One region of the Rahnella sp. AN3-3W3 genome, then DNA from elsewhere that is predicted to be linked to it. Evidence: predicted binding sites of a transcription regulator. Region 1 holds the regulator's gene; each other region holds the start of a gene.
The links. The regulator sigma-54, encoded in region 1, starts transcription at its own class of promoters, with help from an activator protein. The targets are predictions, from matches to a motif close to GTTGGCACANNTTTCGCTNT.
Positions count from the first base shown of each region.

Region 2: the regulator sigma-54 is predicted to act here: its motif matches at 1,554-1,573, upstream of glnA (glutamate--ammonia ligase).
Region 3: the regulator sigma-54 is predicted to act here: its motif matches at 1,870-1,889, upstream of UC15_RS19940 (amino acid ABC transporter substrate-binding protein).

Region 1 is NZ_JYDG01000029.1:11,361-14,674, forward strand. Features, by position in the region: gene ptsN (PTS IIA-like nitrogen regulatory protein PtsN) at 1-147, opposite strand, end outside; gene hpf (ribosome hibernation promoting factor) at 246-533, opposite strand; gene rpoN (RNA polymerase factor sigma-54) at 557-1,990, opposite strand; gene lptB (LPS export ABC transporter ATP-binding protein) at 2,093-2,818, opposite strand; gene lptA (lipopolysaccharide ABC transporter substrate-binding protein LptA) at 2,824-3,314, opposite strand, start outside.
Region 2 is NZ_JYDG01000054.1:12,901-16,214, reverse strand. Features, by position in the region: gene typA (ribosome-dependent GTPase TypA) at 1-1,282, opposite strand, end outside; gene glnA (glutamate--ammonia ligase) at 1,740-3,149, shown strand.
Region 3 is NZ_JYDG01000085.1:2,470-5,783, reverse strand. Features, by position in the region: gene lpxP (kdo(2)-lipid IV(A) palmitoleoyltransferase) at 359-1,279, shown strand; gene UC15_RS19945 (hypothetical protein) at 1,379-1,564, shown strand; gene UC15_RS19940 (amino acid ABC transporter substrate-binding protein) at 1,981-3,006, shown strand; gene UC15_RS19935 (amino acid ABC transporter permease) at 3,190-3,314, shown strand, end outside.

The DNA.
Region 1 (3,314 bases):
CGACAAATTAAGTTGTCTGGCTGCCAGTTCGCTGATGATTTCCAGTGCGCGTTTTTTGCTGGCGCAATGAACGCCGCTTTTGGTGCATTCGGCATTAAGCACCGACGTTAATTGCATTGCTATATCGTTGATCATGTCATCTTTCACTTTTGCGCTGTTTCACCCTTAAAGCTATATCGGCTCGTTTCCCGAAGGTCACAAGCCGATGCCCGAAGGTTTGTAGCACAGGGTTGGCTACATGAATGTCAGTGCTGTTTCAGTTTGTCTTTATGTTTATTCAGCTGGCGGGCCAGTTTATCAACCAGTCCGTCAATCGCTGCGTACATATCCTGATGTTCCGAGGTGGCATGTAACTCGCCTCCATTCACATGCAAAGTCGCTTCGGCAACTTTTTGCACCTTTTCCACGCTCAACACCACATACACCTGATTAATCCTGTCGAAATACTGCTCAAGCTTGGCCAGCTTCGACGTGATGAACTCTCTCAGGGGATCCGTGATCTCAATGTGATGTCCGGTAATGTTGAGCTGCATAATGTCTTCCTTCTCTGTTGAGGTCAAACTAACTGTTTACGTTGGTTTGAGGGCGGGATGGACAAAGACTCTCGGTATTTGGCGACGGTTCGTCGTGCAACCATAATTCCCTGATCGGAAAGCAGGGTCGCTAACTTACTGTCACTGAGCGGTTTTACAGGATTCTCCGCTGCGATTAATTTCTTCACCAGCGCCCGGATGGCGGTTGACGATGCCTCGCCGCCGCTGTCTGTACTGACATGGCTGGAAAAGAAATACTTCAGTTCGAAAATGCCACGCGGGCTGTGCAGAAACTTCTGCGTCGTGACGCGTGAAATCGTCGATTCGTGCATTTCTACGGCGCTGGCGATATCAGCCAGCACCATAGGTTTCATAAATTCTTCACCCAGTTCAAAGAACGCCTGCTGCTGCTCAACGATACAGCGCGTGACTTTCAACAGCGTGTCGTTACGGCTTTCCAGGCTTTTGATTAACCATTTGGCTTCCTGCAGGTTGCTGCGGATAAACTGCCCGTCGCTGTCGCTGCGTGCGGAATTCCCCATCGCGGCGTACTGCTGGTTAATCTTCAGACGCGGAATGCTGTCCGAATTGAGTTCAACCGTCCAGACTCCTGACACTTTGCGCACCAGCACATCCGGGATCACGTATTCGGATTCGCCGGTATTGATCGACTGGCCCGGACGCGGATCAAGAGACTGGATCAGGAGCATCGCTCCTTTCAGTGTATCTTCTTTTAACCGGGTTGATCGCATAAGTGCGCGGAAATCATGGTTCGCCAGCAAATCCAGATGTTCGCTGATGATAAGACGGGCTTCGGTGATGAAAGGCGTGTCGGTCACATACTGGGAAAGCTGGATCAGCAGGCAGTCGCGCAGGTCGCGCGCGGCCACGCCGACCGGGTCAAAACGCTGTACGCGTTTGAGCACGGCTTCCACTTCGTCCATCGTGACGTTTTCATCCCCGATGCTTTCCAGAATGTCGTCAAGAGAAACGGTGAGGTAACCGGTGTCATCGACCGCATCGACAATGGACGTCGCAATCGCCGCATCAGTATCTGAGAACGGCGTCAGCTCGACCTGCCACATCAGGTAATCCTGAAGGGTCTGGGTGGTTTCACCCTGATAAATCGGCAGCTCGTCGTCGCTGTAATCATTACCGGTGCCGGAAGGCGTGCCCGCGGTATAGATTTCATCCCAGGTCGCATCCAGCGGCAGCTCTTCGGGCATGTCTTTTTGCTCGAGTGCTTCGCGGGTATCTAACCCTTCGCTGTCGGTGGCTTCTACCGAGTCGATTTCTTCATGAAGGTCGGTTTGTTCCAGCAGAGGGTTGCTCTCCAGCGCGAGTTGGATCTCCTGTTGGAGCTCAAGCGTGGACAATTGCAACAGGCGGATGGCCTGTTGTAACTGTGGAGTCATTGCCAGTTGTTGGCTGAATCTGAGTTGCAAACCTTGCTTCATATCTTGGCTTTATTTCCGTTGATGAGTGAAAACGGCAACACTTCTGTCAGAGACGGCCTGTTTCATTTTAAGGCGAAACAGGCACGGTTCCGGCGGCACAGATCACAGACGGAATTCTTCACCAAGATAAACGCGTTTAACTTGTTCATCAGCAAGAATATCGGCTGGCGTGCCGTGGGCGATTAACTTGCCCTGACTGACGATGTAAGCGCGTTCACACACGTCGAGCGTTTCGCGAACGTTATGGTCGGTGATCAGTACGCCGAGGCCACTGTCACGCAAATGCTCAATGATTTTTTTGATGTCGATAACTGAAATCGGGTCAACACCGGCGAACGGTTCATCCAGCAGAATGAATTTAGGGTTCGCCGCCAGCGCGCGGGCGATTTCAACACGACGGCGTTCACCACCGGACAGTGACTGACCGAGGTTATCGCGCAAATGAGAAATATGGAACTCTTCCATCAGTTCATTGGCGCGATCGTTACGCTGTTCTTTGTTCAGATCGTCGCGGATCTGCAACACGGCCATCAGGTTATCAAACACGCTGAGGCGGCGGAAAATGGACGCTTCCTGAGGAAGATAGCCAATACCGCGACGGGCGCGGGTATGCAATGGCAACAAGCTGATGTCTTCGTCATCGACGATAATACGGCCTGCATCACGCTGCACGATGCCAACGACCATGTAGAAGGTCGTGGTTTTACCGGCACCGTTTGGCCCTAATAACCCGACGATTTCGCCGGAGTTGACCATCAGGCTGACATCTTCAACGACCTTGCGGCCTTTGTAGGCTTTTGCCAGATTCTCTGCGATTAATTTAGCCATAAAAATCAGTTACTCTTTTTGGTCGGCTGGCCCGCCGCTGCAGGTGTTTTCTGTTGCAGCTGCGAAGGAACCAGAACGGTCGTCACACGGTTGCCTTTATCACTGAAGGCTTCCATTTGCTGTTTCTGCACCAAATACGTAATACGGTCGCCTTTCACGTTGCTGTCGAGCTGTTCAAGGTAAGCGTTACCGGTTAGGGTCACCAGATCGTTTTCCACTTCATAGCGGACTTTCTGCGCATGGCCTTTTACCGGCTTGCCGTTGTCCTGCATCTGATAGAAGGTCACCGGGTTACCGTAACCTTCAACCACTTCTTTGCCGGAAACGCCTTGCGGGCGGATGACGACAACTTTGTCCGCTTTAACCTGGATCGTGCCCTGGTTTACCACCACATTACCGGTAAAGGTCGCGGTATTGGTGTTCACGTCCAGCGCCTGATTAGCCGAATCAATGGTAATCGGTTTGGTCGTGTCATCTTTCAGGGCGAATGCCGGAA
Region 2 (3,314 bases), on a different contig from region 1:
CTTTGACATCGCCTTTACGCTCACCCATGGCCTGCATTACAGAACCCTGGTGTTGCTCTTCGATATCCAGTGTCACGTTCTCGAATGGCTCTTGCATGCGGCCATCGATTTTACGGTTGATTACTTTAGGACGGGAAACCGCCAGCTCGAAACCTTCACGACGCATGTTTTCGATCAGAACCGACAGGTGAAGTTCACCACGGCCTGAAACGCGGAATGCATCAGCATCTTCAGTTTCTTCAACACGCAATGCAACGTTATGCACCAGTTCTTTGTTCAGACGGTCAAGGATCTGACGTGAAGTCACATACTTACCTTCTTTACCACAGAACGGAGAGGTGTTTACGTTGAAGTACATGGTTACTGTTGGTTCATCAACGCTCAGCGCTGGCAGAGCTTCAACATTCGCCGGATCACAGATTGTGTCGGAGATGTTCAGTTCGCCCAGGCCGGTGATTGCGATGATGTCGCCCGCTTCAGCAACGGTGGCTTCGATACGCTCAAGACCCATGTGGGTCAGAACTTTACCGACTTTACCGTTACGGGTTTTGCCTTCGCTGTCGATGACAGTGATTTGCTGGTTAGGCTTAACGGTACCGCGTTTGATGCGGCCGATGCCGATGACGCCAACATAGTTGTTGTAGTCCAGCTGAGAGATTTGCATCTGGAAAGGTGCATCCATCTCAACTTGTGGCGGAGATACGTGGTCAACGATCGCCTGGTACAACGGGGTCATATCTTCGGCCATATCGTTATGGTCGTTACCCGCGATACCCATCAATGCTGATGCATAGATGATTGGGAAATCGAGTTGTTCGTCGGTTGCGTCCAGGTTTACGAACAGGTCGAAGACCTGATCAACAACCCAGTCAGGACGCGCGCCAGGGCGGTCAACCTTGTTGATTACCACGATCGGTTTCAGACCATTAGCGAATGCTTTTTTGGTCACGAAACGGGTTTGCGGCATAGGGCCATCCATTGCATCCACAACCAGCAGCACCGAGTCGACCATTGACATCACACGCTCTACCTCACCGCCGAAGTCGGCGTGTCCTGGGGTATCCACGATGTTGATGCGGTAGTCTTTCCAATTAATGGCGGTGTTTTTTGCGAGGATGGTAATCCCACGCTCTTTCTCCAAATCGTTGGAGTCCATTACGCGTTCAGTGGCTTCTACACGCTCTCCGAAAGTACCGGATTGTTGTAGCAGCTTGTCGACCAGGGTGGTTTTACCATGGTCAACGTGGGCAATAATGGCGATGTTACGCAAATTTTCGATCACAGCTTTGCCTCAGGCATTAGAAATAGCGCGCTATTGTACACGTATTAAGCGAGGTTCTAAACAAGATCACAAGGATCTTGATGAAACAACTTGTGGATGGTTACTTTGTGATCCCTTTCACGGTGCAAAAAGATCACTGAACCATTATGACGCACCGTTTTGGTGCCATGCATCTCAGAGATAGCACCATTATAGTGCAGAAATTCCGTTATGGTGCATACTTATCGAGTGCAAGAGCCCTGTAAAATGGCGTTGTTTGCATTTTCTCAAAGTTGGCACACTTTTCGCTAATAGTTTTTAGGGTAAAAAAAAGTTTTTACAGGGTGACGCGTCTGACCAGTCAAATAATAGCGCTGTTCAGTCCACACGCCAGTTCAAGTAAAGCTGTTATTTCCAACTAAAGACCAAAAATGGTTATTCGTTCCACGACGATAATGAGAAATTCGGGAGAACTAGTATGTCCGCTGAACACGTTTTGACGATGCTGAATGAGCATGAAGTGAAATTCGTAGATTTACGTTTCACAGATACCAAAGGCAAAGAACAGCACGTCACCATTCCTGCACACCAGGTTAGCGCTGACTTCTTCGAAGAAGGCAAAATGTTTGATGGCTCTTCAATCGGTGGCTGGAAAGGCATTAACGAATCTGACATGGTTTTGATGCCAGATGCGAGCACTGCTGTTCTTGACCCGTTCTACGAAGAAACCACGCTGATCATTCGTTGCGACATCCTTGAGCCAACTACGCTGCAAGGTTATGACCGCGACCCACGTTCTACCGCAAAACGTGCAGAAGACTTCCTGCGCTCTTCCGGTATCGCGGACACCGTTCTGTTCGGGCCAGAGCCAGAATTCTTCCTGTTTGATGATGTGCGCTTCGGCAGCAGCATCTCCGGTTCTCACGTGGCTATCGATGATATCGAAGGCGCATGGAACTCCAGCACCAAATATGAAGGCGGCAACAAAGGCCACCGTCCTGCAGTTAAAGGCGGTTACTTCCCGGTTCCTCCGGTCGACTCCTCCCAGGATCTGCGTTCTACCATGTGTCTGACCATGGAAGAAATGGGTCTGGTTGTTGAAGCTCACCACCACGAAGTGGCAACCGCGGGTCAGAACGAAGTGGCAACCCGCTTCAATACCCTGACCAAAAAAGCGGACGAAATCCAAATCTACAAATACGTGGTTCACAACGTGGCTCACGCATTTGGCAAAACTGCGACCTTCATGCCAAAACCAATGTTTGGCGATAACGGTTCCGGTATGCACTGCCACATGTCTCTGTCCAAGAACGGTAACAACCTGTTCGCTGGCGACAAATACGGCGGCCTGTCTGAAATGGCACTGTTCTATATCGGCGGTATCATCAAGCACGCTAAAGCGATCAACGCCTACGCTAACCCGACTACCAACTCCTACAAGCGTTTGGTCCCGGGCTACGAAGCGCCAGTGATGCTGGCTTACTCTGCGCGTAACCGTTCTGCATCCATCCGTATTCCACACGTATCAACGCCTAAAGCGATGCGTATCGAAGCACGCTTCCCTGATCCAGCGGCTAACCCATACCTGGCGTTTGCTGCACTGATGATGGCTGGCCTGGACGGTATCATCAACAAGATCCACCCTGGCGATGCGATGGACAAAAACCTGTATGACCTGCCACCGGAAGAAGAAGCAGAAATTCCAAAAGTTGCAGGTTCACTGGAAGAAGCGCTGAACGCACTGAACGAAGACCGCGAGTTCCTGACCCGTGGCGGCGTGTTCACTGACGACGCTATCGATGCTTACATCGGTCTGCGTAAAGAAGAAATGGATCGCGTGCGTATGACTCCGCATCCGGTTGAGTTCGAGCTGTACTACAGCGTCTAAAGACAGCGTTTAATTCTCGAATTAGCTGCTGAACTCAGCGCCCGTCCTCTGACCGGCGCTGAGAGAAATACCCGACTGGAGGCCTGGCGGTAAGAAAGCCTTCAGCGTCAAAATCAAGTAAGACGATTTTATTTGTTGCCGTGGAAACTTTCAGCCCATCTCCGG
Region 3 (3,314 bases), on a different contig from region 1:
TTTTCCAAAAGCTAATATCTTCTTTACGTAGCGTTTTCGTTTGTCTGTCCAAAAGTAGACGTAAAAAAATGGTAAAGAGTCCGTTTATCGGACAATTTCCCCCTCCGGTTAGATCAAGCAGCATGTTATACTCTGTGCAAGAGTCGTATTCGCTCGCTCAACGCCTACGGACAGCCCTTCAGCTTCGCGATCCCGCCTTTTAAAAGTGTCTTCTTAGAGTAAAAATTGCGTCAACTTGTGTCTTTTCAAAAACGTTTGCCAGCACATGCTGTCCCACTCTATGTCAGACAATCCGTATCGCGAATGAGCCAACTCCTTACGCGTTACCCCGGTTTTTTATGCAGATGATTAGGCTTTTATGACTTCTCCTCGCTTTCGTGCTTCATTTTTACATCCACGTTACTGGCTGACCTGGTTTGGCCTGGGCGTACTGTTCCTGCTGGTTCAGCTGCCTTATCCGGTGTTAAACCGTCTGGGTATCTGGCTTGGCCGAACGTCGATGCGTTTCCTGAAACGCCGCGTGTCAATAACGCGCCGTAACCTGCAATTGTGCTTCCCGGATCTGCCTTCTGATCAGGTTGAAGCCCGCATTGTCAGCAATTTTGAATCCCTCGGTATGGGCTTACTGGAAACCGGCATGGCCTGGTTCTGGTCGGATGCCCGTGTGAAACGCTGGTTTGACGTCAGCGGCCTGCACAACCTGAAAAAGGCGCAGGAAAACAAAAAAGGCGTACTGGTGATTGGCGTGCATTTCATGTCACTGGAACTGGGCGGGCGTGCGATGGGCTTATGTCAGCCGATGATGGCGATGTACCGTCCGCACAACAATAAAGCGATGGAATTTGTGCAGACCTGGGGCCGTATGCGGTCTAACAAGGCGATGCTCGATCGCAAAGATTTACGCGGTATGGTTCACGCTCTGAAAAAAGGCGAAGCGGTCTGGTTTGCGCCGGATCAGGACTACGGCCCGCGCGGCAGCGTCTTTGCGCCCCTGTTTGCCGTCGATCAGGCAGCAACGACCAGCGGCACCTTCATGCTGGCGCGTCTGGCGAAACCGGCGCTGGTCACCGTAGTACTGGTGCGCAAAGCCTTAGGTAAAGGCTATGAGCTGGTGATCCAACCTGAGTTGCAGGATTACCCGATCGATGACGAAATGGCGGCTGCGGCTTACATGAATCACGTTATCGAGAAAGAGATTATGCGTGCGCCCGATCAGTATCTCTGGTTGCACCGCCGCTTTAAAACCCGTCCGGCAGGAACGCCCTCTCTTTATAGATAAGTGCTTTATAGCTAAGTGCCAGACGTGATAAAACGGAAGCCCGATGCAATGCGTCGGGCTTTTTCATTGAACAGCATCCATAAGAGATTTGTAATTTTCATGGCTAAAAAACCTGACGCGACACCTTCCATCTTTGACCATCTCAAAGAGGAAGACAGCTTTGACCTCTGGGGACGCTCCGGCCTCAGCACTGCACTGAACAAAGCCAAACCTAAAGCGCTGGATAACGAGCAGATTGCCGCCGCACGTAAAATGATCCAAGGCGGTAAAGATCAGGCCAAATAACACGTCTGTCTTTCTCTGTTGCACTGATAACGACTCTGCCGTAAATCCCGTTATGTCTGAATATCTCTCAGGCCATCCGGTCTGAGAGATTTACTCATCGTTTTGCCTCATTTTTTTACCCAATATGACACCGCATTTCACTTCCCTTCAAAGACCGCGATCTGCACTCCAATATTGAAATAATCCGCTCCCTTTTAAAGCAGCCACATTGACCGCGCACCGAAACAGGGCAATAAATTTTATACACCTCATCAATGTTACTGAGCAATTCCTCTACGCGACTTGATTGATGGGGTGTTTTCGATGTTGGCACTCCCTTTGCAAAGACAGGTGCAGAGGGCGTTGCCCCATAAACAGACAGGGTGCTCCGGCACTCACACAATAATAATTTTCAATTTTGTCTCACAGGACGCTTAATGAAAAAAATATTGCTCTCAACGCTGATTGCCGCAGCAAGCTTCGTGACACTGGCTGGTCAGGCTCACGCAGGTACCACTCTGGATGCAGTTAAAAAGAAAGGATTTGTTCAATGCGGTATCAGCGATGGCCTGCCAGGCTTCTCTTACGCTGACTCCAAAGGCAAATTCACCGGTATCGACGTTGACCTCTGCCGCGCAGTGGCTGCCGCCGTGTTTGGTGATGCTGAGAAAGTGAAATACACCCCGCTGACCGCAAAAGAGCGTTTCACCGCGCTGCAGTCTGGAGAAGTGGACATCCTGTCACGTAATACTACCTGGACCTCTTCCCGCGATGCGGGCATGGGCATGATTTTCGCCGGCGTAAACTACTACGACGGTATCGGCTTCCTGACTCACCAGAAAGCTGGCCTGAAAAGCGCCAAAGAACTTGATGGCGCCACCGTCTGTCTGCAGGCCGGTACGGATACCGAGCTGAACGTAGCTGACTACTTCAAAGCCAACAAAATGACTTACACCCCGGTCACCTTCGACCGTTCAGACGAAAGCGCCAAAGCGCTGGACTCAGGCCGTTGTGACACCCTGGCCTCTGACCAGTCTCAGCTGTACGCACTGCGTATCAAACTGGGCAAGCCGGATGACTTCATCGTTCTGCCAGAAGTCATTTCTAAAGAACCTCTGGGTCCGGTCGTTCGCCGTGGTGACGAAGACTGGCTGGCTATCGTGCGCTGGTCACTGTTCGCGATGCTGAACGCCGAAGAAATGGGCGTGACGTCTGCCAACGTCGATCAGCTGGCGGCAAACCCGACCACGCCTGACATGAGCAACCTGCTGGGCAAAACCGGCACTTACGGCGCTGATCTGAAAGTGCCTAATGACTGGGTGGTTAAAATCGTTAAACAGGTCGGCAACTACGGCGAAAGCTTCGAACGTAACGTCGGTCAGGGCAGCGAGTTGAAAATCAAACGTGGTCAGAACGCATTGTGGAATAAAGGCGGGATCCAGTACGCCCCACCAGTCCGTTGATCCCGTTTTTTAAATAAGATTTGTTTAAGAAATTGCATACAAAATCCCCAAAGTAATTGGCGTTGCAGCAAGGCAGCAAACGAGTGAATCCCGAGGAGCTTACTCAGGTAAGTGATTCGGGTGAGCACGTGCAGCCAACGCAGCTGCGGCGTCAAGTACGACGGGGATTTCGAGGTCATTACTATGTCGCAACGCCCAACCGTAAAGGCGTCGTTCTCGCTGACCAACCCAGCGGTACGGGCCTGGATTTACCAAATTTTCGCGGTGGTGTTGCTGGTAGCCTGTCTGGGTTACCTGCTCCACAACAC